DNA from 4 places in the Paenibacillus mobilis genome. Region 3 is predicted to be linked to each of the others. Evidence: predicted binding sites of a transcription regulator. Region 3 holds the regulator's gene; each other region holds the start of a gene.
What was found. Region 3 encodes Rex, which represses fermentation and respiration genes when NADH is low (regulators of the CRP and FNR family bind a similar motif). Its sites were predicted from a motif close to TTGTGAAATATTTCACAA; they were not measured.
Positions count from the first base shown of each region.

Region 1: a site for Rex is predicted at 4,289-4,306, ahead of adhE (bifunctional acetaldehyde-CoA/alcohol dehydrogenase). Genes of this name have one in related genera too.
Region 2: a site for Rex is predicted at 3,778-3,795, ahead of AC3ZPD_RS14295 (phosphoketolase family protein). Genes of this name have one in related genera too.
Region 4: a site for Rex is predicted at 2,874-2,891, ahead of AC3ZPD_RS02465 (DUF438 domain-containing protein). Genes of this name have one in related genera too.

Region 1 is NZ_JBZCMS010000002.1:520,064-527,359, reverse strand. Features, by position in the region: gene AC3ZPD_RS05695 (Gfo/Idh/MocA family protein) at 1-275, shown strand, start outside; gene AC3ZPD_RS05690 (sugar phosphate isomerase/epimerase family protein) at 359-1,327, shown strand; gene AC3ZPD_RS05685 (winged helix-turn-helix transcriptional regulator) at 1,619-1,936, shown strand; gene AC3ZPD_RS05680 (hypothetical protein) at 2,420-3,127, shown strand; gene AC3ZPD_RS05675 (Crp/Fnr family transcriptional regulator) at 3,277-3,993, opposite strand; gene adhE (bifunctional acetaldehyde-CoA/alcohol dehydrogenase) at 4,476-7,100, shown strand.
Region 2 is NZ_JBZCMS010000007.1:63,693-70,988, reverse strand. Features, by position in the region: gene AC3ZPD_RS14305 (PspA/IM30 family protein) at 1-276, opposite strand, end outside; gene AC3ZPD_RS14300 (aldo/keto reductase) at 407-1,246, opposite strand; gene AC3ZPD_RS14295 (phosphoketolase family protein) at 1,354-3,741, opposite strand; gene AC3ZPD_RS14290 (5-methyltetrahydropteroyltriglutamate--homocysteine S-methyltransferase) at 4,039-5,169, shown strand; gene AC3ZPD_RS14285 (hypothetical protein) at 5,263-6,000, opposite strand; gene AC3ZPD_RS14280 (HD domain-containing protein) at 6,144-6,773, shown strand; gene AC3ZPD_RS14275 (methyl-accepting chemotaxis protein) at 7,020-7,296, opposite strand, start outside.
Region 3 is NZ_JBZCMS010000002.1:371,042-378,337, reverse strand. Features, by position in the region: gene panC (pantoate--beta-alanine ligase) at 1-536, shown strand, start outside; gene panD (aspartate 1-decarboxylase) at 529-912, shown strand; gene AC3ZPD_RS04895 (hypothetical protein) at 1,098-1,727, shown strand; gene dinG (ATP-dependent DNA helicase DinG) at 1,894-4,782, shown strand; gene AC3ZPD_RS04885 (redox-sensing transcriptional repressor Rex) at 4,784-5,431, shown strand; gene AC3ZPD_RS04880 (amidohydrolase) at 5,421-6,719, shown strand; gene AC3ZPD_RS04875 (cell wall elongation regulator TseB-like domain-containing protein) at 6,774-7,259, shown strand.
Region 4 is NZ_JBZCMS010000001.1:520,009-527,304, forward strand. Features, by position in the region: gene AC3ZPD_RS02445 (aldo/keto reductase family protein) at 1-852, shown strand, start outside; gene AC3ZPD_RS02450 (NAD-dependent epimerase/dehydratase family protein) at 878-1,726, shown strand; gene AC3ZPD_RS02455 (GNAT family N-acetyltransferase) at 1,954-2,409, shown strand; gene AC3ZPD_RS02460 (cupin domain-containing protein) at 2,504-2,815, opposite strand; gene AC3ZPD_RS02465 (DUF438 domain-containing protein) at 2,999-4,255, shown strand; gene AC3ZPD_RS02470 (Crp/Fnr family transcriptional regulator) at 4,280-4,783, opposite strand; gene pdxR (MocR-like pyridoxine biosynthesis transcription factor PdxR) at 4,806-6,257, opposite strand; gene AC3ZPD_RS02480 (LysE/ArgO family amino acid transporter) at 6,399-7,028, shown strand; gene AC3ZPD_RS02485 (sodium-dependent transporter) at 7,139-7,296, shown strand, end outside.

The DNA.
Region 1 (7,296 bases), 150 kb from region 3:
CTGAAGGCGGAGCCGATATGAAAAACGGCCTTCGCATCAACGGCGAGAAAAACAGCCGCCTCTACGACACTCAGATCGACCTCACCTCCGGCGGCGTAGCTTTCTTCTCCGGCGAGGAAGAAACGGATGCTTACCGCGAAGCGAAAGCCTGGGTGCAAGCGATTCTCGAAGATAAAGAGCCGCTTGTCAAACCGGAGCAGGCCTTTGTTGTTACTCAGATTCTGGAAGCCATCTACGAATCGGCCAAAACCGGCAAAGCCGTTTATTTTGATTGATAAGACGCTTGCGTTTTGCAGGGTTTCAAACTGTGAATGACGAACAAGTTTAATCATAAAAAGAATCCAGGGAGGAAACAGGTGTGAAACTAGGCATATTTATGGTGCTGTTTGGCGGACGTCCACTAGAGGAGGCGCTGGATTTTGTAGCCTCAAAAGGCATCCAGGCCGTGGAAATCGGCACAGGCGGCAATCCCGGCAATGCGCACTGCAAACCTGAGGAGCTGCTTGAAAATAAAACGAAGCTGACTGAGTTCAAACGTGCTATCCAGTCCCGCGGATTAACGATCAGCGCACTCAGCTGCCACGGCAATCCGCTGCATCCGCAAAAAGAGCTGGCACAGGCGGACCACGACGATTTCGTAAAATCCGTGTTGCTTGCCGAGCAGCTGGAAGTACCGGTAGTCAACACGTTTTCGGGTTGCCCGGGGGATCACGAAGACGCTAAATATCCAAACTGGCCGGTTGCCCCTTGGCCGAACGACTATCAGGAAATCCTGAAGTGGCAGTGGGAGAACAAGGTTATTCCTTATTGGACCGAGTGGGGCAAATTCGCTTCTGACCATCATGTGAAGATCGGTCTGGAGCTGCACGGCGGTTTCTCGGTACATACGCCGGGTACGCTGCTCAAGCTGCGCGAAGCCGCTGGCGAAGTGATCGGCGCTAACCTGGATCCAAGCCACATGTGGTGGCAGGGCATCGATCCGGTGGAAGCGATCAAAATTTTGGGCCGCGAAAATGCGATCCATCATTTCCACGCTAAAGATACGACCATCGACCCTGTGAACGTCAACAAATGGGGCATTACCGATATGCAGACTTATGACAAGATGATGGACCGCGCCTGGCAGTTCCGTACCGTCGGTTATGGCCATGATTTGAAGACCTGGGCGGATATCATCAGCACGCTGCGTCTGGTCGGCTATGATTATGTGGTCAGCATCGAGCATGAAGACGGCCTCATGTCCGTGGAAGAAGGCTTTACAAAAGCCGTCGGCAACCTGAAGCAGGTTCTGATCGAGGATTCCGCGGCGGATATGTGGTGGCTGTAAGGCTGCAGACTTTTGAGTAGACCTACGGTTTGATTTCAAGCCTTGGACTAGATGAATGAACAAAAGCAATCCTGAACGTACGGAATCGTTTCGGGGTTGCTTTTGTTTTTAGGCGTATGCCTATTTTTAATGCCAAAAGGCTTTATTTCGCTTCTTTTTCGCCATAAAAGTTGATCTTCCATGAATAGCCCGTTTTCAAATCGTCAAAACTATGTTAAAATGATATGTACTAACTTAATGTAAGCCTATTCCGGAACCATCTGCTCCGGATCATTTAAGAGGTGATAAGCAATGGCGGATAATGATTTCAGCATGTGCCCCCGCTTTGAAACCGCATTTTCTTTTCTGGGGAAACGGTGGAACGGATTGATTATTCAAACCTTAATGAGCGGTCCTAAACGCTTTAAGGATATTTCGAATTTGATTCCTTCGATGAGCGACAAGATGCTCTCCGAACGGATGAAAGATCTGGAATGCGAAGGGATTTTGACCCGGCACGTCTATCCAGAAACGCCGGTCAGAATCGAATATGAGCTGACGGAAAAGGGGAGAGCCCTTCGTCCGGTGATGGATCAGATTCAATCTTGGGCCGAGGACTGGATTCAATAAGGTTTGGATTAAACAAGAGTGTCCGGCGAACATAGCGGCCGAAAGCGGCACTCCATCCGAGGTATGAACAATGAGCGATAAGGAGCAACCCCAATAGAGCCAACTCCGAATTTCCGGTAAACGGGAAAGCGGTGTTGGCTTTATTTTTTATATACGTAAGTTCAGTTGGAATGAGAAACCTGCTGCCCTGCAAGAGCTGAAAGAGCAGCTCAAAATCCGCAGCATTTTCGACCTTGACGAGCAGAATGGATAAAAGGAAGGGCTTAGGCTGCGAGGAGGCGGGGGCCGATTTGAGCCGTAGGATTTTTGCGTTAGAATGAAACTTGGCGGATTAACGAGGCCCTAACGGAGCGATCCAAATTAGCCGGAGCCGGAATCCAGAAGGCGTTCCCTGACAGGGGCGCCTTTTTTGCGGTAAATTTGAAAGAGACCCGGATGTCCGTTATGCTTATTAGAGAAACACAACACGAAAGGAGGAGGAGGATGAGACGGTTAACCCGACTTCTTTTGGCATTGGGGCTAGGCTCGGCGCTGCTGCTATTAGCTGCTTGCACCTCCAAGCCCGCCGCAGAACCGCTTCCCAGCGCCAATTCCCAGGAACAGGGAGTCAAGCTGCGCATCGACGGAGGCCAAGGGGTACCGGATAGGACCCAGACCCTCCCGCTTCATGAAGCGGACAAGCCTGACCTGCGGCGTTTGCTGCAAAACAGCGGCCTTGTTGTGTTGAATTCGGAGAAAAACGGCATCGCCTCCACCCAAGGCATCTCGCTGGACAGCGGCTTGTCCTGGGCCGTTAAAGTCAACGGCGTAGAGATGGCTCCTTCTTCATGGGACAGGCAGATGGAAGACGGGGACAACGTGCTTGTTTATGTGAAAGAAAATGACGGAACGTCCGCAGCGTCTTTCCCTCCCGTTGTTCTGGATATTACGGGCGGATTATCGAAGCCGGACATCCAGTATTATTTCGTGTATACGTATCAGGCCCATTTGAAGGTCCGCGACGTTCTTGCGAAATGCGGAATGATTCAGATGAACGACCAGAGCCGGCTAGTATCCGCGGTCAACGGCTATACTGGGAATGTTTACGAGCAATGGACCGTCAAGCTCAACGACAAGAAACTTCTGCTCAGCGGACTTGATCTGCTGCTTCATCCAAACGATAAGATAGAGGTTGTATTAAGTCAGGTCTGAATCGTCTGTGCCCTTTTACGGCTTACTCTACGTCGCAATTCGGTTAAGCAAAAAGGCTGTCCCCTGGTTCTTCATCAGCGGGAACAGCCTTTTATTATTCGAAATCATACGGATCAGCCGGTTATTCCAACGAATCATGCCGATGATCATCAGATCCGGCAGATTTCATTCGGACAAAGCTCGCAGTGGCAAATATCCTGCAGCATGACGAGGTCTTTGATGGCGATCATGCCGTTTTCGTACTCCAGCGCGTCTTTCTTGCGCAGGTCGCTCAGCATCCGGTTGACGCTTTCGCGCGTGGCGCCGATCATGTTCGAAAGATCGGTGTGCGTAATCTTTTTGTTGATCAGAATCGTGTCGCCATGTCTTTCCCCGTAAGTGTTGCTAAGACGGATCAGCGTGGAGCAGAGCGCTCCCGGTTTGCCGTACATCATCAGGTCCCTGAATTTGGTTTGCGTCAGCCGGTGGTGAATGCCCATCCATTTCATAAAATCGATCGCAAAATCGCAGTGTTGGCAGATGAGAATTTCAAGGTCTTTATTTTCCACGATGCCGACTTCGCAGTCTTCAATGACTTCCGCCGTAAAGCTGTGCTTCGAGCTGAAGAACGGATCGGCCTGGCCGATCAGGTCCCCGCGTCCGTACATATATAGAATGAGTTCTTTGCCTTCATCTGTCGATTTGGTCATTTTAACGCGTCCGCGTTTGATGTAGAACAATTTATCCGACACATCGCCTTCCCAGAACAGATGGGAACCTTCGGCGTAGTTTTTGTCTTTCATGATGACAAGCAGTCGATTGAAATTCTGTTCCGAAAAACAACTCGTATTCCCTTGGGCTTCAACGCTGTTCATTTGCTCGCTCATTTTTGGTTTCCCCTTTGTACTCCAAATTTTTCTCAAATTTTTAAATTAATTATAACCCGTATTATTTGTAATTTGGGGCTTTTTAAAGCCTAAAAAGTGGCGAAATTTTAAACATTGTGACTATTTTCACTTAAAGTGGGGAGAAAGCTGCATATTAGATCACGAAAAACGGAAAAATGATTTTGGAGTGGCCGTAATTGATTTGATTGACTATAAAGGTTATTCTGCAAAAAAATTGAAACTAGAGCACAAACATGAAACTAGAGCGAAAGCATGTTTTCAATTCAGACAAACTTTGTGAAAAAATTCACTACAAAAGTCAAAGAGGCTATGATATGATGAATCCGTAAAGAAGATCGCCAAGGTGATTCGGCGCGGCATACTTTGTAACAAAGTGTTACAAACTTTTTTTGGGAGAATGGCAGCCGGGCTGCTCCGCCGGAACTAAAGAAAATTTTCAAACTATCAGGAGGATGAGAGAGATGGCCGTAAAAAATGAAGCAGCTTCAAACGTAAAGCAGGCAGTACAGCCTGCACAGGAGTACATTCAAGGTTTGATCGACAAAGCGAAAAAAGCTTCCGAGGTTTTCATGAGCATGGATCAGCAGCAAATCGACGACATTGTGCAGGCGATGGCTCTGGCCGGACTAGACAAACACATGTATCTCGCGAAGAAAGCCGTTGAAGAAACGGGTCGCGGAGTATACGAAGACAAAATCATCAAAAACATGTTTGCTACCGAATACATCTGGAACAGCATCAAATATGACAAAACGGTTGGCGTCATCGAAGATAATCCTTACGAAAGCTTCCAGAAGATCGCTGAGCCGGTCGGCATTATCATGGGGATTACACCGGTGACGAATCCGACTTCCACGACGATCTTCAAAGCGCTGATCGCCATTAAGACACGCAACCCGATCATCTTCGGCTTTCACCCTTCCGCACAGGAATGCAGCCGCGAAGCCGCTAAAATCCTGCTGGAAGCCGCTGTGAAACATGGCGCTCCCGCCGATTGCATCCAGTGGATCGAACAGCCTTCCATGGACCGCACCAACGCTTTGATGAATCATCCTGACGTAGCCTGCATTCTCGCCACCGGCGGCTCCGCCATGGTGAAGGCAGCTTACAGCTGCGGCAAACCGGCTCTCGGCGTAGGTCCTGGTAACGTTCCTTGCTTCATTGAGAAAAGCGCTGATTTGGATCAGGCGGTCAATGATTTGATCCTGTCCAAAACGTTCGACAACGGCATGATCTGTGCCTCCGAACAAGCGGTTATTATTGAAGAACCTGTTTTTGACCAAGTGAAGAAGAAAATGATCGCAAACGGCTGTTATTTCGTCAACAAAGAAGAAGCCGCCAAGCTGACGGCCGGAGCCATTGTGGCCGAGAAATGCGCCGTTAATCCGGCAATCGTCGGTCAGCCAGCCGTTAAAATCGCCGAAATGTGCGGCATTCAGGTGCCGGCCGGAACCAAAATCCTTGTCGCCGAAATTGACGGCGTAGGACCTAAATTCCCGCTGTCCGCCGAGAAGCTCAGCCCTGTCCTGGCCTGCTATAAAGTAAAAACCGCCGATCAAGGCATCGACCTTGCGGAACAGGTTGTTCACTTCGGCGGCATGGGACACTCTTCGGTCATCCATTCGAACAACGATGAAATCATCCGGAAATTTTCGGACCGTCTGCCAACCTGCCGGATCCTGGTGAACCAGCCTTCTTCGCAGGGCGGCATCGGCGATATCTACAACACGAACCTGCCGTCGCTGACGCTGGGCTGCGGATCTTACGGACGCAACTCGACTTCGTCGAACGTGACCGCCGTCAACCTGATCAACGTGAAAAGGGTGAACCATCGTACCGTGAACATGCAGTGGTTTAAAGTACCTTCCAAAATCTATTTTGAAAAAGGCGCGACCCAATACCTGGCCAAAATGCCGGACATCACCCGCGTCATGATCGTTACCGACCCGATGATGGTGAAGCTCGGTTATGTGGAAAGAGTGGAGCATTATCTCCGTCAACGTCAAACGCCTGTAGCGATCGAGGTGTTCTCCGACGTTGAACCGGATCCATCGACCACGACCGTTGCCCGCGGTACGGAAATGATGGCCAAATTCCAGCCGGACTGCATCATCGCCCTCGGCGGCGGTTCGCCAATGGATGCCGCGAAAGGCATGTGGCTGTTCTATGAATATCCGGACACCGATTTCCACAACCTGAAACAGAAATTCATGGATATCCGCAAACGGACCTACAAATACCCTAGTCTGGGTCAAAAAGCAAAATTTGTAGCGATCCCGACAACATCCGGTACAGGTTCCGAAGTCACGCCGTTTGCAGTTATTACTAATAAAGAAGTCGGCAACACCAAATATCCTTTGGCCGATTACGAGCTGACGCCGGACGTTGCGATCATCGACCCTGAATTCGTCTACAGCCTGCCAAAAGTAGCCGTTGCGGATACCGGCATGGACGTTTTGACCCACGGGATCGAAGCTTATGTTTCGGTTATGGCGAACGACTATACGGACGGATTGGCGATTAAAGCGATTCAGCTGGTGTTCCAATATCTCGAAAAATCGGCTTTGACCGGCGATAAACTCGCCCGTGAGAAAATGCACAACGCTTCGACTTTGGCCGGTATGGCCTTCGCCAATGCGTTCCTCGGCATCAACCACAGCTTGGCGCATAAATGGGGCGGCCAATATCATACCGCTCACGGTCGCACCAACGCAATCCTGCTGCCGCACGTCATCCGCTACAACGCGAAGAAACCTACGAAATTTGCGGCTTGGCCTAAATACACCAACTTCGTAGCCGACCAGCGTTATGCTGAAATCGCCCGCATCCTGGGACTGCCTGCACGCACCACGGAAGAAGGCGTGAAGAGCCTGATCAACGCCATCCGCGAACTGAATAAAAAGCTGGGCATTCCGGAAACCTTCCAGGCGCTCGGATTTGATCCAAAAGATTTTGAATCGAACGTGGATTATCTGGCAGACCGCGCTTTCGAGGATCAATGCACAACCGCCAATCCAAAGCTGCCGCTGGTGACCGAGCTTGCTGAAGTTTACAGAGACGCCTTCTACGGACGTTTCGAAGAGTAATCGGAAACAAGGCCTGTACAGGCTTAGTCGACATCAACAGAGATAAAGCTGCGATAACGGACCAAACTCGCTAGATTTGTGAAAAAAGTGACAAACATCACGGCAACTGTGATGTTTGTCACATCCCTTTTACCAGGGATAAGCTATGATGAAACCATAAAAGATCCCGGACACAGTGGTGGGGCAGCTGAAGTAA
Region 2 (7,296 bases), on a different contig from region 3:
CCGCAGAAATTGCCGGGCGTCCTCTTCTTTCCCCGCCTCCGCCGATTTCTCGGCGTAACGCTGCAGCTTGCGGATTTCCGCTTCGCTTTCATCCAACGCGAGCCGCGCCCTGCGCTCATCCGCCAGCACCGATGCCGTCTCGGCCTTTAATTGTCCCAAATCGCTGTTTAAGCTGCGCATGTAGGCGTCGACGTCCCGCTCCGGGTCTGCGGATTTGTCCAATAAAGCGTTCACATTCATCTTCATCACTTGCCGAAATCTCGATAGGATTCCCATATAGCGCCTCCCCCCGAACGTTTGCATTATCTTTATAATACAGGAAAAAGGAACGCGAGGTTTCATTTTGGCCAAAAAGCCATCATCCATTATCAGAATGATGGCTTTCAGATTCTTTTACCCAATCGAATTAAAACTCCTCATAAACCGCCGGATCTTGTCCCCACAGACGTCCGTCCTCCCGGTTGAATCCGGAAATAACCTGCATCTCTTCCTCCGACAGCTCGAAGTCGAAGAGGCTCAGGTTTTCGACCTGGTGTTCCAGCGAACCCGCTTTAGGGATCGGTACCGCGCCCAGCTGAACATGCCAGCGCAAAATGACCTGCGTATTCGTTTTGCCGTGGGCGGCGGCGATTTTGCCGATTTTTTCGTCCTGCAAAATGCTGTGGCCGCGTCCCAACGGACTCCACGATTCGGTAACGATGCCGTGCTCAGCGTCTTTCTCCCGCTGGTAGGCCTGGTCAAAAAACGGATGCAGTTCAACCTGATTGAGGCTTGGCGCTACCCCTGTCTCTCTGATGATCCGCTCGTTATGCTCCGGCAGGAAATTGCAGACGCCGATGGAGCGGATGTAGCCGCGTTTCTTCGCTTCGATCATGGCCTGCCAGGCCTCCACGTAGCGGTCCGTCTTCGGGTTCGGCCAATGGATCAGGTACAGGTCGTAATAATCCAATCCGGCCCGGTACAAGGATTCCTCAATCGTTACAAGCGCCTGATCATAAGCCTGGCGCCGGCCCGGCAGCTTCGAGCAGATAAGCAGCTCCTCGCGCGGAACGGAGCTCAGGCGGACCGCCTCGCCAAGCGCGCCTTCGTTCTCATAGTTAAACGCGCTGTCCAGCAGGCGATAACCTGCATCAATGGCGCCCGCCATTGATTTGGCCCCGTCGCGGCCTTTCAGCGTATAGGTGCCCAGGCCGATGCGGGGGATTTTTAAGCCGTCGTTTAATACCACTTCAGGAATAGGGTTCATGCCATATGCCTCCTTGGTTTACTGGTCTCCCCCTACCTTATCACCGATTTCGGATGCAGGCAAAACAACGCGTTGCCGTAAACCGAATCCAGTGGATTCCGAAGAGCTTATTGGCTTAAACCTTGCCAGACCCAATTCTCCACTTCCGGCAGATCGACGCCTTCTTCGCGAATATATTGGCGATGCTTCTGCAGCATCCGCTCCATTTGCTCCACAATCGCGGCGTGTTGGCGGGCATCAGGCAGGCTCATTACGGCTTCCTTCACCAGGTCGAAGCGGTCCATCCGGTTCAGCACGCGCATGTCGAACGGGGTGGTGATATCGCCGTTTTCCCGGTAGCCGTGCACGTACACCCGATGATTGTGGCGGTCGAACAACAGGTCCCGGATCAGCCCTTCATAACCATGGAAAGCGAAAATCACCGGTTTATCGGTTGTAAAATAGCGGTCGAATTCCTCGTCGGATAACCCGCGCGGATCGAGCTTTTGGTTTCTCAGCTTGAGCAGATCAACCACGTTGATGAAACGGATTCGGAGCTGCGGAAGTTTTTCATGCAAAATGGAGACCGCCGCCAGGCTTTCAAGCGTTGGCTCCGTCCCGGAGGAAGCGATCACCAAATCGGGTTCGCTCCCTGGGTCCGTGCTGGCCCAGTCAATGATTTTGAGGCCCTTCTCCACCAGCTCCTGCGCCTCCTCTGCCGAAAAAAACTGCGGTCGCGGATGTTTGGACGAGACGATCAGATTGATTTTCTGACGGTCGTTCAGCACTTTGTCGAACACGGCCAGCAAAGTGTTGGCATCGGCAGGCAAATACTCGCGGATGAACGCCGGTTTCTTGTCGGCCAGATGGCCGAGGATCCCCGGATCCTGGTGGGTATATCCGTTATGGTCCTGCTGGAAAACCGTCGAGGTGGCCACAAGGTTCAGGGATGGAAGGTCAGCACGCCAGCTTTGCTCTGATGCCTTGCGCAGCCATTTGAAATGCTGCGTGATCATGGAGTCCACGACGCGCAGAAACGCTTCATAGCTGGCGAAAAATCCGTGGCGCCCGGTTAACACGTAACCTTCCAGCAAGCCTTCCATTTGATGCTCCGACAGCTGGGAGTCGATCACGCGGCCGTATGAAGCCATGAATTCATCATTCGGCTCCATGATTTTCTCCATCCACTGACGTTTGGTCGCTTCAAAGACGGGCGCTAAGCGGTTGGACATCGTTTCATCCGGTCCAAAAATCCGGAAGTTTCTGCTCTCTTCATTCAGCTCTAAAACTTCCTTTAAATACTTGCCCAGCACGGACATGTCCTGCGCGGTCTGTTTGCCCGGCTCGCTGTTGTCCAGCGCGTAGTTGCGGAAATCCGGCAGCTTCAGGTCTTTGATCAGCCTGCCCGCGTTGGTTACCGGGTTCATCGCCAGCCTTCTGCTGCCTTTCGGAGCCATGCCTGCGATCTCCGCTTTCGGACGGCCAGTCTCATCAAACAGCTCTTCCGGTCTGTAGCTGTTCATCCATTGCAGCAAAGCCGGGGCATTCTCCATATGCTCCCGGTCAACCGGGATCGGCACCTGGTGGGCCCGGAAGGAGTTTTCATTCGGCACTTTATCCCATTCCTTGGGACCGGTCCAGCCTTTCGGAGAACGGAAGACCAGCATCGGCCAGACCGGACGGGACGAGTCGTTATTTTCACGCGCATAGCTTTGAATCGCTCCAATACGCTCCACAATAGCATCCATCGTTTCCGCCATGACAGGGTGCATGTGCTTCGGATCGCTGCCTTCTACAAAATAAGGCTCCCAGCCGAGTCCTTTGAAGTAAGAGGTTAATTCCTCCTTGCTCATGCGCGACAGCAGCGTCGGGTTGCTGATCTTAAACCCGTTCAGGTGCAGGATCGGCAGCACAGCGCCGTCGGCAATCGGGTTGATGAAACGGTTCGAGAACCAGGAAGCGGCCAGCGGACCTGTCTCGGCTTCCCCGTCGCCTATCACTACCGCAGCGATCAGGTCCGGGTTATCCAGAATGGCTCCCGTGCCATGGGACAGCGAATAACCAAGCTCCCCGCCTTCGTGGATGGACCCCGGCGTTTCCGGCGCCGCGTGGGAGGCAACCCCGCCCGGAAAGGAAAACTGTTTGAACAGCCTGGTCATGCCCGGGATATCCTGCGTAATGTCCGGATAAATTTCGGTGTAGCTGCCGTCCAGATAAGCGTTCGAGACCATGACCTGTCCGCCGTGTCCGGGCCCTTCTATATAAAACATATTGAGATCATATTTGTTGATGACGCGGTTCAAATGGGCATAAATGAAGTTTTGGCCCGGAATGGTGCCCCAGTGCCCGATCGGTTTGATCTTGAGGTCGGCAGCCTGGAGTGGTTCCCGCAGCAGGGGGTTATTTTTCAGATAGAGCTGGCCTACAGAAAGGTAGTTCGCTGCCCGCCAGTAAGCGTCCAGTCGGCCAAGGTATTCTGGGGACGAATAATCAACTCGGGTATCGGTAACTAACATGAGATCCACTCCTTAATTTTTATATCTAAGTTTTATTTGTGAATATTTTCACTTTATTGTAAGTATCATAACAACCTTTTTATTAAAGGATACGGCTTTTTAGTGTGAAAAAGTGAACATAAAATGAAGATTACGCGCTCCGCTTGCCGCCGACAAAACGATGACTCCCTTCTTCTGCCAAACTTCATTTTTCCCTAACACCCTCGAACCGATGCAAATTTACATACAAGTTTACTTGAACCCTATCATTTGTTAAGCTAAACATTAAAAAATCCCAAAGGAATGGAGTGCATCCTCATGAGTGAAACGCAACAGAACCAGCAAGCCGGACCACGTTTGGCGCCCCCCTTTCGTGCAGATCAGGTAGGAAGCCTGCTGAGAACCGACCGGATCAAAGAGGCCCGTCAGCAAAAAGCGGAAGGCCGCCTGTCTGCCGAGCAGCTTCGCCTGATTGAAAACGAAGAAATCGCGTGTATCGTGGAGAAACAAAAAGAAGTCGGTCTGCAAGCCGTAACGGACGGCGAGTTCCGCCGCGCTTATTGGCATTTTGACTTCCTGGAGAATCTGGACGGCGTTACCGGCTACGAAGCGGAAAGCGGCATTCAGTTCAAACAGACTCAAACCAAGGCCCATTCCATTCTGGTGAACGGAAAGCTGGGTTTTTCCACCCATCCTATGCTTGAAGATTATAAGTTTTTACATAGTATAGCAGGATCCCACACCGCCAAAATGACCATCCCGAGCCCAAGCATGCTGCATTTCCGCGGAACCATCGATTCCGGGGTTTACGGGGATGAAGAGGAGTTTTTTCACGATTTGGCCGCCGCTTACAAACAAGCCATTAAAGCCTTTTATGATGCGGGGTGCCGCTACCTGCAGCTGGACGACACGGCTTGGGCTTACCTGTGCTCCGACGAGCAAAAAGAGCAGCTGCGTGCCCGCGGCCTGAACCCGGACAAGCTGTCCGACTGGTATGCCAAAACCATTAATGACGCCGTTAGCGGACGTCCGGACGACCTCAAAATCACCATGCACATCTGCCGCGGCAACTTCCGCTCCACCTGGATTTCCTCCGGCGGCTATGAGCCGGTTGCGGAAACGCTGTTTGGCGGACTGAATATCGACGGCTTTTTCCTGGAATATGACAGCGACCGGGCCGGCGGGTTCGAGCCCCTGCGTTATGTAAACCGTCCCGACCTGTTGATCGTACTCGGCCTCATCACCTCCAAGTTTGGCGAACTGGAGAAAGCCGACGATATCAAACGCCGGATTGAAGAAGCTTCCCGTTTCGTAAGTCTGGATCAGCTTTGCCTGAGCCCGCAATGCGGATTTGCCTCCACGGAGGAAGGCAACCTGCTGACCGAAGAGCAGCAGTGGGCCAAACTCCGCCATGTCGTGGAAATTGCCCGCGATGTGTGGAAGGGGTAATACAGGCGGGCAGCAAGAAGAGCATTAGATACTGAGCCGTGCGAACGGTCCCCAAATAAGCCGTCAGCCCTATGCAGGTTGGCGGCTTGTTTTTTATCGAAAATGACTCTCCAATCCTTCCTTCATGGAATCGAAATATTCGTTAAACTGCCGGACCCGATGACCGTTTGCTCCGGACGGGTGGGGAAATCCCCATAAACATTGGCCGCTCCGAATCTTCCCCTCCTGCTCCAGCATCTGAAAAATCCCTTCCACCGCTTTCCCGAGCGGAATGATGAGAACCTGCTCCAGAGCGTCGAGTTCCCCTTGGATAGAATGTATAGCGAATTCCCTCAAAAAAACATCGGCTAATAAAGCCGGCCGGCTGCCCGTGTAATTTTGTCCGTTTACGAACACCGGGTAACGAAGGACGGCGGTGGTGTGCAAAAGCTCCTGTTTTTCGCCGAACAGCAGCTCCGCTGAAGAGAAGCCAAGAAACGCCGGTAAACCTAAAGCGTCCAGCATCTGGATGATATTGTTCCGCATTGGGCCTGCAAAACGCGCCGCTTCCTTGGCTTTCCGAAGAACTTCTTCATCCTCTTTCCCCTGCCGTAGAGCATCTCGTGCCGTTTCAAAAGCCACCTTCATCTGGCTGAAGCCGGGAGTCAGTCCCGCGATCAGGATCCGCGCCTTCCCGTTCACCCGCTCATTGTGCGGAGCATAATACATCGTCAGGTTTCCCGATTCGGCCAGGCAAAAATCCCGAACCAGCAAATCCTGCCGGGTGAGCGCCTGCTGCGGAAGCTGTAGGATAACCGGTTTATATTTTGAAAATAGAGGCATAGGCTGCATACGATGATCTCCTTTTGAAAAGTAAAGAAATGAATGTCCAATATGCAAGAACTTCCTGTCCGAGCTTAACGATCCTATAACAATTGGAGCTTATACTATTTAATACCGCCTCATTACTTCATTCAAAGAAAGGAACTCAGCACATGGGGATTCATACTTATTTTCAATCGTTGACCGATTTGGAGCGGATTATCCGATGCCCCGGCCGATTCAAGTTTCAGGAGCACAGCGTGTCCGAGCATTCCTGGAAAGTCGTGCAATACGCCAAAACCCTGGCGGATATTGAGGAAAGCCACGGCGCCACCATCGACTGGAAAAAGTTATACGAAATCACCAGCAGCCACGATTACGGCGAAATTTTTATCGGGGACATCAAAACGCCCGTCAAACACTATTCCCTCGAGCTTCGGTCCATGCTGCAGCAGGTGGAGGAAGGTATGGTCGCTCATTTTATTGAAGAGCACATTCCGGAGGAATTCAAGCCGATCTTCCGCAGACAGCTGCGGGAAGGCAAAGACGAATCCGTCGAAGGCAGAATTTTGGAAGTGGCTGATAAGCTGGATCAGATCTACGAGGCTTTTTCCGAGCTCCAAAGAGGGAATACGGAAAAAGAGTTCGTTTTGATGTACCGGAGCGCCCTGATCAAAATCAAAGGCATCAAACTTCACTGCGTGGATTATTTTCTGGAGCATATTTTGCCCGATATGGTCAGCGAAGGCTCCCGGTCTCCTGTCGATATTGAGCAGATCACGAAAGAAGCTCTGGCATCTTAAGGTTTATGATTACGATATGCGCTTGGCTTAACTGCCTGCATTCCCCTTTTTTCTAATGTTCTACTTTAGCCAAACTTCTGCTTCTAGGCAGATTTCCTCTCGCTTTTTTCTTCCCCTCTATCCTTAAATCGCCTTATTTAAAAAAGAAAAGCCAGCCTCGACGGGCTGGTTTTTTAATGGGAAAACACGCAGCGGATGCGCGCCCGCCGGGAGCTTTCATGGCTTAAAAATGGTTGACCTGAAGCGCTACAGCTTTTTGGAGTACAGGTTTAATTTTTCCGACATTTGATGGATTTCTTCTATGAACGATGAGACTTGCTGGGAAGACGCCGCCTGTTCGTTCACCACTTTTGTGATTTGCTCGATCGATTGTTCCATACGGTTGGTGGCGTCCCTGAAGTTCTTGAGCACCTCTTGAACCTCTTTGGTGGAATCAACGGTGGTATGGGACAACTTGCGGATTTCTCCGGCTACGATGCCGAACCCTCTCCCCTTGTCCCCCGCGTGAGCGGCTTCGATGGCT
Region 3 (7,296 bases):
GCGCTTCCCGTCCGGGGCATTTTGACGGCGTGACTACCGTTGTTGCCAAACTTTTTCATATTGCCAACCCCGATTTTGCTTATTTTGGCATGAAGGACGCCCAGCAGGTCGCGGTGCTCAGCCAAATGGTGCGGGATCTGAATATGGCCGTACAGCTGGTGCCTTGTCCGATTGTGCGTGAAAGCGACGGCCTGGCGCTCAGCTCCCGGAACGTTTATTTGTCCGAAGAGCAGCACAGTCAGGCGCTGGTCCTGTCGGCCTCGCTAAGAGAAGCCGAAGGGCTGGCAACCGAAGGCAAGCTGGCGACGGCGGCCGAATTGCGCGAATATTTGGTCAGCCGGATCAATACCCAGCCTCTTGCCGAAATTGATTATGTGGAAGTGCTGACTTTCCCTGATTTGGAGCCGCTGGGCGAACAGACCCGGCTTGAAGAGGTTCAAGGCGGCCTGATTACCGCTTTGGCCGTCAAATTTGGCAGCACGCGCTTGATTGACAATATGTTACTTCAGAAAAAGGACGTGGCTCTTCATGTATAGAACAATGATGAAATCCAAAATCCACCGTGCTACCGTCACCGAAGCGAACCTGAACTATGTCGGCAGCATTACCATCGATGAAGATTTGATGGAAGCCGCCGATTTGCTTGAAAATGAAAAAGTCCAGATCGTCAACAACAACAACGGTGCGCGACTGGAGACTTATGTAATTACCGGCCCGCGCGGCAGCGGCGTAATTTGTCTGAACGGTGCGGCGGCCCGCCTGGTGCAGCCCGGCGACAATGTTATTATTATCTCTTATGCCCAGCTTTCTTCCGAGGAGTTGAAAATGCACAAGCCGACCGTCGTGTTCGTGGATGAAAACAACCGGCCGGCTGAATCCGCAGACCGTGAGCTGCACGCCACGATCCGTTAAATCGAGGGAGCCTCTGGTCTTTGCCAGAGAAAGCTTGGTCCGGTTATGTAATAAATGGGCCGTGGAATGAAAAAGCCTTCTTGAACAAAAAATGAAGATAAGCCTGAATCAATTTCCCCATGCAGCAAACCTGAAATTGGTTCAGTTTCGCACTGATTTCATTTTGTTCAGGATGAGGTGAGATAATGTTTGAACATATCTTTGCGGAAATGAACAGCACGCTGGATGAAATCGCCAGCCGTTATCCCGATGCGGAAGGCGATCTGAAGGAAGCGCTGGGCATGAAATGGAAACTTTTGAAGCAAATGAGTGACGGCATTATCGAGGAATGGATGTCTTTCGAGGAAAAAATGGGGGAGATCCGCCGGAAATGCGGGGATTTCGAATCGCCGAACCACCTGAAAATCGTGGAAATGGAAGGCGGCCCCTTCGTAAAAGGGCAGGGGTATTTTTCGCTTCAGATGTACGAACAAGCATCAAAGCAGTTTGAACACGCTTCTTCGCTATATCCGGATAATCCTCTGCCCTTATTGTTTCTGGCCGTTTGCTGCGTGCACCTGGATGACCGGAAAAACGCGGCAGGTTACTTCAGCCATATTTTTACGCACGGCAAAGACAAAAAGCTAAAAGCGATCTGCTGTAATGCCCTTGGCTGCATCGCGGCCATGGACAACCGGATAGAGAAAGCGCGGGGCTTTTTTCTGACCGCCTACAAGCTGGATCCGAGCCTGCCCGAGCCGCTGGCCAATCTGGAGGCATGCATGGCCAACCGGGGGACGTACCAATTTGAAAGCCAGCTGCACGCCTTTATGTGAATCCGGCTCTGGAACGATGCGTTTGATAACGCATCGTTTTTTTGACCGGTTATTCCGGCCTAAAGCAAGTGCTTATTTTCCCAAAAGCGGATTTCGTTTAATTTTCAAACGTTGTTTTTTTTGATATGCTAGGTGATAGACCCGAAAGAAAGGGATTTTGCAACCAATGAAGTATGCCGTACTCGATTTTGAAACTACGGGTAATCAGTCCACCGACGAAATTATTCAGGTAGGGCTTGCCATCATAGATCATGATTCCACCATCTCGCAGGTCTATTCTTCTTATGTCAAACCGGGAGTGCCCATCCCTCCCTTTATTACAGGCTTAACAGGCATTACGGAAGAGGACGTCGCCGAAGCGCCCTCCATCGACGAAGTGATGATGGAGATGGTGCCGCTATTGGATGACGTCGTTTTGGTGGGTCATAATGTAGCATTTGATTTTCATTTTTTGCAGCAGGCTTTGGACAGCTGTGGGTATCTGCCTTTTACGGGACGGATTCTCGATACGATGGATTTTTTGAAGATATGTTTTCCTTCATTAAATTCTTATCAGCTTGGGCTGGTGAGCGCCGAATTTGGACTCAGCCATGACCGGCCGCATCAGGCGGACAGCGATGCCACGGCAACCGCGCTTATTTTTCTGAAATGTTTGGATGAACTTGCGGAGCTGCCGCTGATCACTATCCAGCGTCTGACGGATTTGTTTGCCGCCGAGGACAGCGATTTGGGCTGGTTTTTCGACGCTTTGCTGACGGAGCGGGAAAGCCAGGCAGATCAGACGGATGACGCGGGTTTTATTTATTACCGCCAGTTTGCGATGCGCAATGAGGACTGGATGGATATTTTGCCGGCCCGCCATGAATTTGACGACAATCCGCTGTCCCAGGTCAGTTTTGAGCAATTTTTAGAGGAAGTTCAGGGAAACCTGAAGGAGAAGCTGCCGTTTTATGAGGAACGGGAAGCGCAAAAGATTATGCTCAGTCAGGTGGAGCAGGCTTTTGACGAGGATAAGCATCTTCTGGTGGAGGCCGGAACCGGAACGGGCAAATCGCTCGGCTATCTGCTGCCCGCCATTTATTCCGCGGTAAAAACCGGGGAGAAGGTCATGGTGAGCACCCATACCATCAACCTGCAGGAGCAGCTACGGGAAAGGGATATTCCTTTGCTGACGGAAGCGGTGCCTTTTCCGTTTCGCGCGGCGGTATTTAAAGGCAGACAGCATTATTTGTGCCTGCGTAAATTCGAGCACAAGCTGAGCCGGCGCGATTTTGCAAGTCCGAAGGAAGACAGCATCACGGCGGCCCAAATGATCATCTGGCTCAGCCAAACCGAAACCGGTGACGACGAGGAACTGAATTTGGGACGCGGCGGTGATTTCTGGGAAACGGTTGCCAGCGAATCGGATTCCTGTTTAGGACGCTCCTGCCCCTTTTTCAGGAAGTGTTTTTATCATCGGGCCAAACACGAAGCCAGCGTAGCGGATGTTATAATTACCAACCACTCCAAGCTTTTTACCGACATTCAGGCCGGCCATCAGCTGCTGCCTTCTTATGAACGTCTGGTCATCGACGAGGCGCATCATTTGGAGGACGTGGCGGGCAAACATCTGGGTTTGCATATGAAATATTTTTCGATCATTCATACTTTAACCCGTTTGTTTAAGGACAGCCGCACCGGACAGTTTCCGAATCTCCGGACGCAGCTTGCTTCCTCCGGATCGGAAAAGGCTCTCGGCTGGACAGAAACAATCGATTCGTTTTATCCGGCTCTGCTTGAAGTGAAGGAAAGCTGGGACAAGTTAAGCGAGCTTCTGTTCGGTCTGATGACGGAGAGGAGCGACGCGGCGCCGGGAGAGCCGGGGCAATTCGTCAAACGGCTGCTTCCCGCCCAAAGGCCTGACCAATGGGACACCTTTAACCGGCTGGAGCATCAGATCCATGTCTCCATCAGCGAAGTGCTGCGGAAAGGCGAACGTATGGTGGCCGAGATCAAAGAGGAGCAGGAGGATTACGGGGTTGAAGGCCTGCTTACGGATATCAGCGGACTCCTGAAGGATTTGGGCAGCGAACGGGATTCCCTGCGCTTCTTCATGAAGCTGGACAGCGAGGAGACGGTTTATTGGCTGGAAGGCAACGGCCATTACCGCAGCAAATCGCTGCAGCTTTACGCGGTTCCGATCGATGTCAGCGAACAGCTCAAAACTTATTTCTTTGACAAGAAAAAAAGCGTGGTCATGACCTCGGCGACCTTGACGGTCGATAAGTCCTTCCAGTACATGATCGAACAGCTCGGGCTCCAGGAAGCAGGCGAACAGGACCGGCTTTTGACCGCCATTTTGCCTTCCCCGTTTAATTACAGGGAGCAGGCGCTGCTGGTCATTCCGCGCGACTTTCCGAGCGTCAAAGGCAGCGTAGGGGATGCCCATTTTGTGAATACGCTTGTAGATTCCCTTGCGGAGTCGGCCGTAGCGACCAAAGGCAGAATGCTGGTGCTGTTCACCTCATACCGCATGCTGAAGCAGGTCTATGAACCGCTTAAAGAGCAGCTGTCGGCGCATAATATAACGGTAATCGGCCAAGGCATGGACAGCGGAAGCCGCACCAAGCTGACCCGGCGTTTTCAGAACAAAGACGCTTCCGTCCTGCTCGGCACAAGCAGCTTTTGGGAAGGCGTCGATATTCCCGGAGATGCACTGACCAGCCTTGCTATTGTCCGGCTGCCTTTTCAGCCGCCAAACCATCCGCTGGTCGAAGCGAAAAGCGAACGGCTGCAGCAGCAAAAGAAAAATCCGTTTACCAAGCTGTCGGTTCCTCAGGCGGTTATCCGCTTTAAGCAGGGTTTTGGCCGACTGGTACGCTCTTCAAGAGATAAAGGTATCGTCATTGTGTACGATACGCGTATTCTGGACTCCTATTACGGCAAATATTTTCTTTATTCCCTGCCGGGACCCAAAATGGAGCATATGCCGCTGAGCCAGATGGTTCCCCGGATCACGGAGTGGCTGGAACCTACGGAAAATGGCGCCGAATCAGGCGCAGCAAAGGGTGAATAACATGAAATCGGAAAAAATATCGGATGCCGTCGTCCGGCGTATGCCGGTTTACCTGCGGTATTTAAACGAACTGCAAAACCGTGACGTCATGACGGTATCCTCGCAAGAGCTCGGACAAAACCTGGATCTTAATCCGGCCCAAATCCGTAAGGATCTCGCCTATTTCGGAGATTTCGGGCGCAAAGGCATCGGCTACGATGTGGGTTACCTGATTGAAAAAATCCGCCAGATCCTGAACCTGGATCAGGAGATCAGCGTAGCGCTGGTAGGTGCCGGTAATCTCGGCCAGGCCCTCTCCAACTACAATATGTATCTGAAAGACAATATGAAGATTGTGGCGGTCTTCGATGCTGCGGAAGCCAAAATCGGCAGCCAGATCAATTATTTGACGGTACAGCCTATTTCGGAGCTGACAGAAACCGTCAAAAACCTCGGGATCCGTATCGGGATCATTACGGTTCCTCACTGGGAAGCCCAGCGCGTCGCGGATCAGCTCGTAGAGGCGGGCATTCAGGCCATTCTGAACTTTGCGCCGGTCATTTTGAAGGTACCGGCCGGGGTCCGCGTGCATGCGGCGGATTTTACCACCGATCTGCTCAGCTTGGCTTATTATTTGGATCAGGGAAAGGAAATTTCAAATGAGTCGTAAATGGTTGATTAAAAACGGAACTTTCGCGGTTATGAACCCGGATAAACCGGTGCTTACCGGTTATATGCTGGTGGAGGACGACCGTATTCAATACATCGGGGAAACGCTGCCGGAAGGCGAAGAGATGACGGAAAGCTTTGACGGATCGGGCCTTCTGTTCCTGCCAGGCCTGGTTAATACTCACGGGCATGCGGCAATGTCTCTGCTGCGCGGTTATGGCGACGATCTGGCCCTCCAGGTGTGGCTGCAGGAAAAAATGTGGCCGATGGAAGCCAAATTTACCAGCGAGGACGTTTACAAAGGTACGGCGCTTTCCGTTCTTGAAATGCTGAAAGGCGGAACTACCACTTTCCTGGATATGTACGATCATATGGACCAGGTAGGTAAAGTTGCGGAACAAAGCGGCATCCGTGCTGTCCTGACACGGGGCGTCATCGGTCTTTGCCCGCCGGAAGTGCAGACGGCCAAACTTCAGGACGCGGTCAGTTTTGCGAAGCGGTGGCATGGAGCGGCAGACGGACGCATTACGGCGATGATGTCTCCGCATGCCCCTTATACTTGTCCGCCCGATTATATCGAAAAGATCGTACAAGCTGCGCATGATCTGGATCTCCCTTTGCACACGCACATGTCGGAAACGATAACCGAGGTGGAGCAGAACGTCAGGGATTACGGCGTGCGTCCGGTCGAGCATCTGCTGAAAATAGGTTTGTTCTCCAGACCTTCGCTTGTTGCTCATGCGGTTCATCTGCTGGATGAAGAAATTCAAATCCTTGCCGAAAATAACGTAGGAGTTTCTCACAATCCCGGCAGCAACTTGAAGCTGGCCAGCGGGGTAGCGAGAGTTGTGGACCTGCTGAAAGCAGGCGTCACGGTTTCCTTGGGAACGGACGGCCCTGCCAGCAATAACAACCTAGACATGCTGGAGGAAATCCGTCTGGCAGCTTTAATTCATAAAGGGGTATCCGGTGATCCTACCGCGGTTCCGGCGCTTGAGGCGCTGAAAATGGGGACGGAATACGGTGCTAAGTCACTGTTCCTTCAGGAAACAGGCAAATTGGCGTCCGGTATGAAAGCCGATTTTATCGCTTTGAATACTGAGCAAGCTCATTTCCTGCCAAAAACCGATTATATTTCGCATGTCGTTTACTCTGCCGGTGCGAAGGACGTAGAGCATGTATGGGTCGACGGACGGCAAGTGGTCAAACACGGCGAATGCCTGACTTTGGACGAACAGCGTATTCGCTTTGAAGCTCAACAGGCATTTGAAGGTCTCCTTGCCCGCTGATCCCATTCCCGGCTTCAGAGCAAGCGGAGGCAAGGAGAGAGGTGAAAAACAGGTTTGAAAACAAAAACAAAATGGATTCTCGCCGTAATCGTCATTGCGGCGGCTTTGGCTTTTGGGATGTACCGTTATTATGTATACATTATGCAGGACACCTGGAAGCAGGAGGATGCGGCCATTCTCCGGGCCAAACAGGAAGCTGGGCTGGTCAAAACGATCGGGGTCAGCAAATCGGTGTGGGACGGGGTCTGCTGGGTCGTTGAAGGCACCAACGGTTCGGGAGAACCTATCATGGTGTGGCTTCAGGACGGTCAGCCTGCGCATACGGAGCAGGTCTCCGCGAGCTCAACCAAAAAGGCGATCCAGGCCAAAATTAAAGCATTAATGCCTGAGGCGGATATCAAACGACTTGTACCCGGCGTATATAATAGCCAGTATGTCTGGCAGCTTTATTATAAAGAGAAAGATCACTATTATTACAGGTTCTTCAGTTTTTCTAACGGAGAAGCGCTGACCGAGGAATTTACGCTGCCAAACCGTTAGTTTGGCACCTTTGCAGAGAATACGGAAATATTTAGAA
Region 4 (7,296 bases), on a different contig from region 3:
CGTGAAAATGCGGTGAATTCAATCAAAACCGCATATGAGCTCGGCATCAATTTTTTCGATACGGCCAATGTTTATGAAAGAGGAGCGGCGGAAGAGCTGGTCGGCAAAACCCTGAAGGCTTATCCGCGAGAATCCTATGTGCTGGCCACCAAAGCCTTCGGTAAAATGGGTGAAGGTCCCAACGACAAAGGGCTGTCCCGCAAACACATTATCGAGCAGGCAAATGCCAGCTTGAAACGGCTGGGTCATGATTACGTGGATATTTTCTACTGTCACCGCTACGATCAGGACACGCCGCTTCACGAAACGCTTCGCGCGATCGATGATCTTGTCCGCCAGGGCAAGGTGCTGTACGTCGGCGTAAGCGAATGGCAGGCGTCCCAAATGGCCGAAGCGCTGGCGCTTGCCGACCGTTATCTGCTGGATCGCATCGTCGTAAACCAGCCGATCTATAACCTGTTTAATCGATACATTGAAAAAGAAGTGATTCCGCTCGGCGAACGCTCCGGGATTGGACAAGTGGTGTTCTCGCCGCTGGCTCAGGGCCTGCTGACGGGCAAATACACCTCGTCCTCCGATATTCCGCAGGACAGCCGTGCCGCAAAGCTGGAAAACATGCGTAATGGCATCACTGAAGAGAAGATCGCTAAAGTACGCAAGCTTGAAGCGGTAGCCAAAGATGAGAGCATCAGCGTCAGCACGCTGGCCCTGGCCTGGATTTTGCGCCAGCCGAATGTGGCCAGCGCATTGATCGGAGCGAGCCGTCCGGAGCAGGTAACCGAAAACGCCAAAGCTTCGGGAATCGAATTAAGCGAAGAGACCCTTAACCGGATCGAGGAGATTTTGAAATAGTTTTTGATGGGGAGGAGGAGTAACGGTGGCAAAAGTAGTGATTACGGGCGGCAGCGGCATGCTTGGACGCTGGGTCGTCAAACATTTTGTGGAGCAGGGCTACGAGGTGCTTAACGTCGACACCCGCCGCCCGGAGGAAGAGCTTTGCCGGACGCTGACAGCCGATCTGGAAAATCTGGGCGAAACCTACAGCGTATTGGCCGGCGCGGATGCAGTCGTTCATTTGGCGGCCATTCCGGCAGCGCATATCCGGACGCCTGAGGTAACCTTTCGCAACAATGTGATGTCCACCTACAATATTCTGGAGGCAGCCGCAGGCCTGGGGATCCGGAAAGCGGTAATTGCCTCGAGCGAATCCTCTTATGGCATCGTATTTGCGGTAAATCCGTTTGCACCGCAATATGTTCCGCTCGACGAAGAGCATCCGCAGCTTCCCCAGGACAGCTACGGGCTCTCCAAAATCGTGAACGAAAAAACGGCGGAAATGTTTAACCGCCGGACCGGCATGCAGGTCGTCTCCCTGCGTCTTGGCAATGTTATCCCTCCGGAGTGGTATTCGCGTTTCCCTTCCTTTATCGATAAGCCGGAGGAACGGGATCGGATTCTTTGGAGCTATATCGATACCCGCGATGCGGCGGCGGCCTGCCGGCTGGCGATTGAAGCGGATGGATTGGGCGCGGTTGCCTTAAACATTGCGTCGGACGACTCCAGCATGAATGTCCGCAGCCGCGAGCTGATGGCCGCCCGTTATCCGGGCGTAACGGATTTCCGTGCTCCGATGGAGGGCTATGAATCGTTGTTCAGCAACGAAAAAGCCAAAAAGCTGCTGGGCTGGCAGCCGCAGTTTAAATGGCGTGAAGAGGTCAAGAAATAAAAGCGGCGGCTTCCGGAATTAGAAAGCTCCAGGTTTAAAAGCTGTAGAAGGGCTTTACTAGCCGTTCTGGAATCGAATATTTATTCATAGGAAGCCCCCATTTCGGGGGCTTTCTTTTCGTGGAAAAGGCAAGTTTAAGGCTGATCCTGATCTTTTTGCTGAGGAAGGATTGCCCGCTGCCCGCTGAAACTCTATACTAGGAGCATTACATAGGGAGGAGCAGGGTTGTGGAAATTAAAATCGATGATTTGACTGGCACGGCCATTATCGGGTTATTGGAAGAACATCTGCAGGATATGTATGCCACATCCCCGCCGGAAAGCGTGCACGCGCTTGATCTTGAAGGGTTAAGAAAACCGGAAATTACGTTTTGGACGATTTGGGAGAACGGAGAGCTGCTGGGCTGCGGAGCTTTGAAAGAGCTGGACGCCGGACACGGAGAAATCAAATCGATGCGTACCGCGTCCCGCCACAAACGCAAAGGGGTAGCGGAAACGATGCTGGACCACATCGTTCGGACTGCCCGGGACCGGGGCTATAAACGCTTAAGTCTGGAAACAGGGTCCATGGCGTTTTTTGAACCGGCACGCAGGCTTTATGAGAAGCTGGGTTTCGAATACTGTGGTCCATTTGGCACGTATACGAATGATCCCAACAGCACTTATATGACCAAAGAACTGTAGTTAGCAGTCAGAGCCGGTATCAAATCGGCTTGAAAAAAAGAGACGTCCGGCAGGCCCGCCGAAACGTCTCTTTTTGTTTTATCCACTTGTTTGTTTATTGTTTAATTAAGGCGGCGTACAGGCGGGATCCGGTTTGTTCGCTGCTTCGGTAAGAGAAATCTTCCTCGCCAGACACCTGAACGACGTCTCCGTGTTTCATAGCAGCGGCCTTGCCGTCGGCATAAACCGTTCCTTCGCCTTCCAGCAGCGTTACATATAAAGTGGCACCGGGATGTTTATGGGTGGGCAGCTGCTGGCCGGGCCCGAAAGTAAGCACAAACACCGAATAACCCGGTTGCTGGAACAGTATTTTTTTCGTAAAGGTGCTGGCTGGTTTTTGATCCGCAAAAATGTTTTGAAAGTCCATGTGCATTCCCCTTCCTTTTCTTCTGTACCTTTATCCTATAAATCTCCTGACTCATCTATTGTGATTGAAATCACAAGTTTGTGGATAACCAGATGTTACTTTTTAAACAGAATCAGTAGGGAAAATCTGAGGGAAGAAATGGAAAGATCAGATGGAAAGATCACCGACCAGGAGGGAATAAACATGAGCGAGCTTATCAATAACCGCGAACAATACAAGGAAGACAACGGCAAACGGTTGGAGCTGCTGAAGGAAATTATAAAAGAGCTGCATAACGGGACGGGCGTCGAAGAGGTTCAGGCGCGGTTTTCCCAGGCTGCCGGCGATATTTCGGTGGCTGAAATTTCAGCCCTCGAGCAGTCGCTGATGGAGGAAGAGGGTATTCCGGTAGAAGAGGTGCAGCGGTTGTGCAGCGTACATGCGGCCGTTTTTAAAGGTTCGATCCAGGACATTCACCGTGCGCCGGGCAAACCGGAAGAGCAGCCGGGGCACCCGGTCCATACTTTTAAGGCGGAAAATCAGGAAATCGACCGGCTGGTGCGTTTTACGATTTCCCTGCACGCGGATCAATTCCGCAAAGACGATTCGGAAAACAGCCGCCTGAAGCTGCTGGCCGACCTTAATTTGCTGTACGATCTCGATAAACATTACAGCCGCAAAGAAAATCTCCTGTTCCCGTTTCTCGAAAAATACGGTATCTATGGGCCTACAAAAGTGATGTGGGGCGTAGATGACGGCATCCGCTTAGGCATTAAGGAGCTTAAAACCAAGCTGACCGATTACAACGGGAACAAAGAAGAGCTGTTTGGACTTCTAGAGCGGGTGATGAACGAAGTGACGGATATGATTTTTAAAGAGGAGCACATTTTGCTGCCTATGGCCTTGGAAAAATTAACGGAAGACGAATGGCTCAAAATTGCCGCCGAAAGCGAGGAGATCGGCTATTGCCTCGTTTCGCCGCAGCAGCGGTGGGTGCCGGAACGGGCCCTCGAGCCGGAGGCAGCGGAAGAGCCTGCCGCAGAAACCACCCTGCCGCAGGGGATGATCCGGATGGAGACGGGCATTCTTTCCCTGCATCAGCTGGAAACGATGCTGAACCATCTACCGGTGGACTTGACCTTTATCGACGAGCAGGATGTCGTCCGGTATTTCTCCCACGGCAAAGAACGGATTTTCGCACGCACCAAAGCCGTTATCGGCCGTACCGTACAGAACTGCCATCCGCCGCAAAGCGTTCATATCGTCAACAAGCTGCTTGAGGATTTCAAGTCAGGCGTAAAAGAGGTTGAGGACTTCTGGATTCCTTTTAAAGATAAGTTCGTTTATATCCGTTATTTTGCGGTACGGGACGAAGAAGGGAAATACCTCGGCACGCTGGAGTTTACCCAAAACATTGAACCGATTCAAAAGCTGGAGGGCCAGAAACGGATCATGTCCTGAGAGGATGTCCTGATTAAACAGCGTTTATTCGTTCGTCTGCTGCCGGAGGAGGCGGTTAATCGTCTCTCTTCTTAAGCCGATCAATTGGCCGATTTCGCTTTGGGTCAAAATATCCGTTATAGACGCAGGCTGAATATAAGCCTGAAACCAGGCCTGCAGCTGCTTGAGCTTATCCGCCGGGGCCACTTCGGTCAACTGGTCGATGCGCTGCTGCATCATCCGGAGTTTGTCCTGCAGCTGCAGGGCGACCGAACGGTACAGCTCCGGATTTTGTTCCAGATTCTGATACCATTCCGAGGCCGGAATCCTTTCCACCTCGCAGGGAATGAGGGCTACAGCCGTTCCGTAATAAGGATTGGGACTGATCAGGGAATGATGGGGGATCGTTTCGCCGGGCGTGATGACGTTCACCAGGAACTCGGAGCCGTCCTCATGCACGCGGACGATTTTCAGCATCCCGCTTTTTATGCGGTATAAAGGGCCGGATTCCCCTTGACGGAACAAAGTATCGTTTTTTTGCAGAATCATTCGGATTACCTCCAATATATCGTTATTCCATCAGCTGTCTGATAATTAGCGCCAGGCGTTTTAATCCCTGCTCGAATCCAGACATCGGGGCGTAAGCGAAAGACAGCCGGAGATTGCGGTTGTGCTGCTGGTCATAGATATGGCCGGGGTTGAGCAGAATGCCCTGCGCCAAAGCCGTTTCGAACAGCTTGTGCATGGACAGGGAAGGGAGCAGGCGCAGCCAAATGTAAAACCCGCCCTGAGGAATGCTCCACTCCGCCAGCCCTGTCAAATGCCGTTCAAGCAGCTCAAGCATGTAGTCCCGGCGTGCTTTCAGCTTGTGGCGCAGCTCTGTCAGATGCTTCTGATAGAATCCGCCGGACATCCATTCGGCCACGGTCAGCTGGGACAACGAGCTTGAACCGTAGTCGGTCTGCATTTTAATATCGGCCAGACGGTCGATGACAGACTCGGGTCCGGCCACCCATCCGATGCGGAGACCGGGGCTTAGCGTCTTGGAAGTGCTGCCCAAATAAAGCACAAGCCCGTTTTTGTCCATCGCCTTAAGCGTAGGCGGAGGAGGGGCATCGAACCACAAGTCCCGGTATACGTCGTCCTCTATAATAGGGAGCCGGATTTGCTCGCACAGCTTCAGCAGCTCCCTGCGTCTGGATTCCGGCATCATAAGCCCTGTGGGATTTTGAAACGTCGGAATCGTGTAAAGCAGCGAAACTTGCTGCTTCTTTTTTTGTTCCGCGTTCAGCCCGGGGAGAAGGCCGCTTTCATCCATCGGCAGGCCGAACAAACGGATTCCCGCAGACTGAAAAACATTCAGGGAATACAAATAGGACGGGTTCTCCAGCCAAACGGAGGTTCCCGGCTTCAACAGGCCGACCGCTACCAGCTGCAGCGCCTGAAGCGCTCCGGACACGATCAGGATTGAAGATGGGGAGACGTCCATGCCCGCCGTTTTCAGGTGTTTGCTGATTTCCTCTCTTAAGGCGAGGAGACCTTTGGGTTCCTCGTAGCCCAGCGGACCGATACGTCCAGAAAGCTTGCTTAACGCCTGCCGCATTTTGTCCTGCGGGAATAATTCAGGGGAAGGTTCTCCTGTTCCCAGACGTAAAATACCCGGATAAAACTCCGCTTTGTTAATGACCTGTATGGTCGGCAGATTCGGGGCATGGCTGCCGGATTGAACATAGGAAGGCCAGTCGGGCGGAGGAGTGGAGCTCAGCAGGGACCAGCTGTTGTTGGCGATCAGCGTGCCGCTGCCTCTTTTTCCCTCGAGAAGCCCTTCGGCAACCAGTTCGTCCACAGCGGTTACGATGGTGCTCCGGTTTACCTTCCAGCCGGCTGCCAAGGACCGCTGCGGCGGAATTTTGCCTCCGACGGGCCACTCGCCGCTTTCGATTTTTTGTTTAATAAACAGCTTGATCTGGACATATAAAGGAATCGTTGACAGCTTGTCCGGCTGCCAGTCGGGAATAAACAAGTTCAGCCACTTCCTCGGATGCCGTTTTTTCCATTGTACCCTTTGGTTGGGTTGGCGGCAATCCAATTGGTTGGATACGGAGCTGCGGATTGCGGTTACAATGAAGCCCATCCTTAAACTTGGTATTGGAGGCTGTTTCTTGTGTTGACCGCATTTCTTCACGGTTTTATCCTGGCTTTCGGGCTTATACTCCCGCTGGGGGTTCAAAATGTTTTTATTTTTAACCAGGGGGCGCGGCACAGCCGGTTTCTGCATGCCCTTCCGGCTGTGCTGACCGCCGCTATATGCGACACCGTATTAATTTTTGCCGCGGTGATGGGCATCTCTTTGGTGATTCTGGACATCGCTTGGCTAAAAAGTGTTCTTTTAGCGGCAGGATTTATATTTTTGCTGTACATGGGCCTGCAAACCTGGAAAAGCGGGGCTGCTTCGGCAGAAGCCGGCGGATTCGAGACGGAAAAAGGGCTGCCGATGTTGCCGCGCAAGCAAATGATTTTTGCAGCCTCGGTTTCACTGCTGAATCCCCATGCCATTTTGGATACGATCGGCGTGATCGGCTCCGGTTCGCTTGCCTATTCGGGAATGGAAAAAGTCGCCTACGCCGGGGCCTGTATCCTGGTCTCCTGGATTTGGTTTGCCGCTCTGGCTTATGTGGGTAAAAGATTAGGAGAGCTCGACGCCAGCGGGCGCCTGATGGCCTTGGTCAATCAAATATCCGCACTGATCATTTGGGGAGCGGCTCTATTCATTGGATATTCATTTTTGAAATAGCTCTTTCATGAATATACAGAAATAAATTACTGACATCTGACATGACATGAAATATAATGAGGAAACTTATACAGATTTGGCATTTCATATGCAAGGAAGGGTGTTAGAAGTTGAAAAACAACAACCAGACCGGAGCTTCAAAAGGGGACCGCTTTTCTTCCGCCGGCTTTATTTTGGCCGCGATCGGCAGCTCGGTGGGACTCGGCAACATGTGGAAATTTCCTTACATAACAGGGGAGTATGGCGGAGCCGCCTTTTTTCTGCTGTT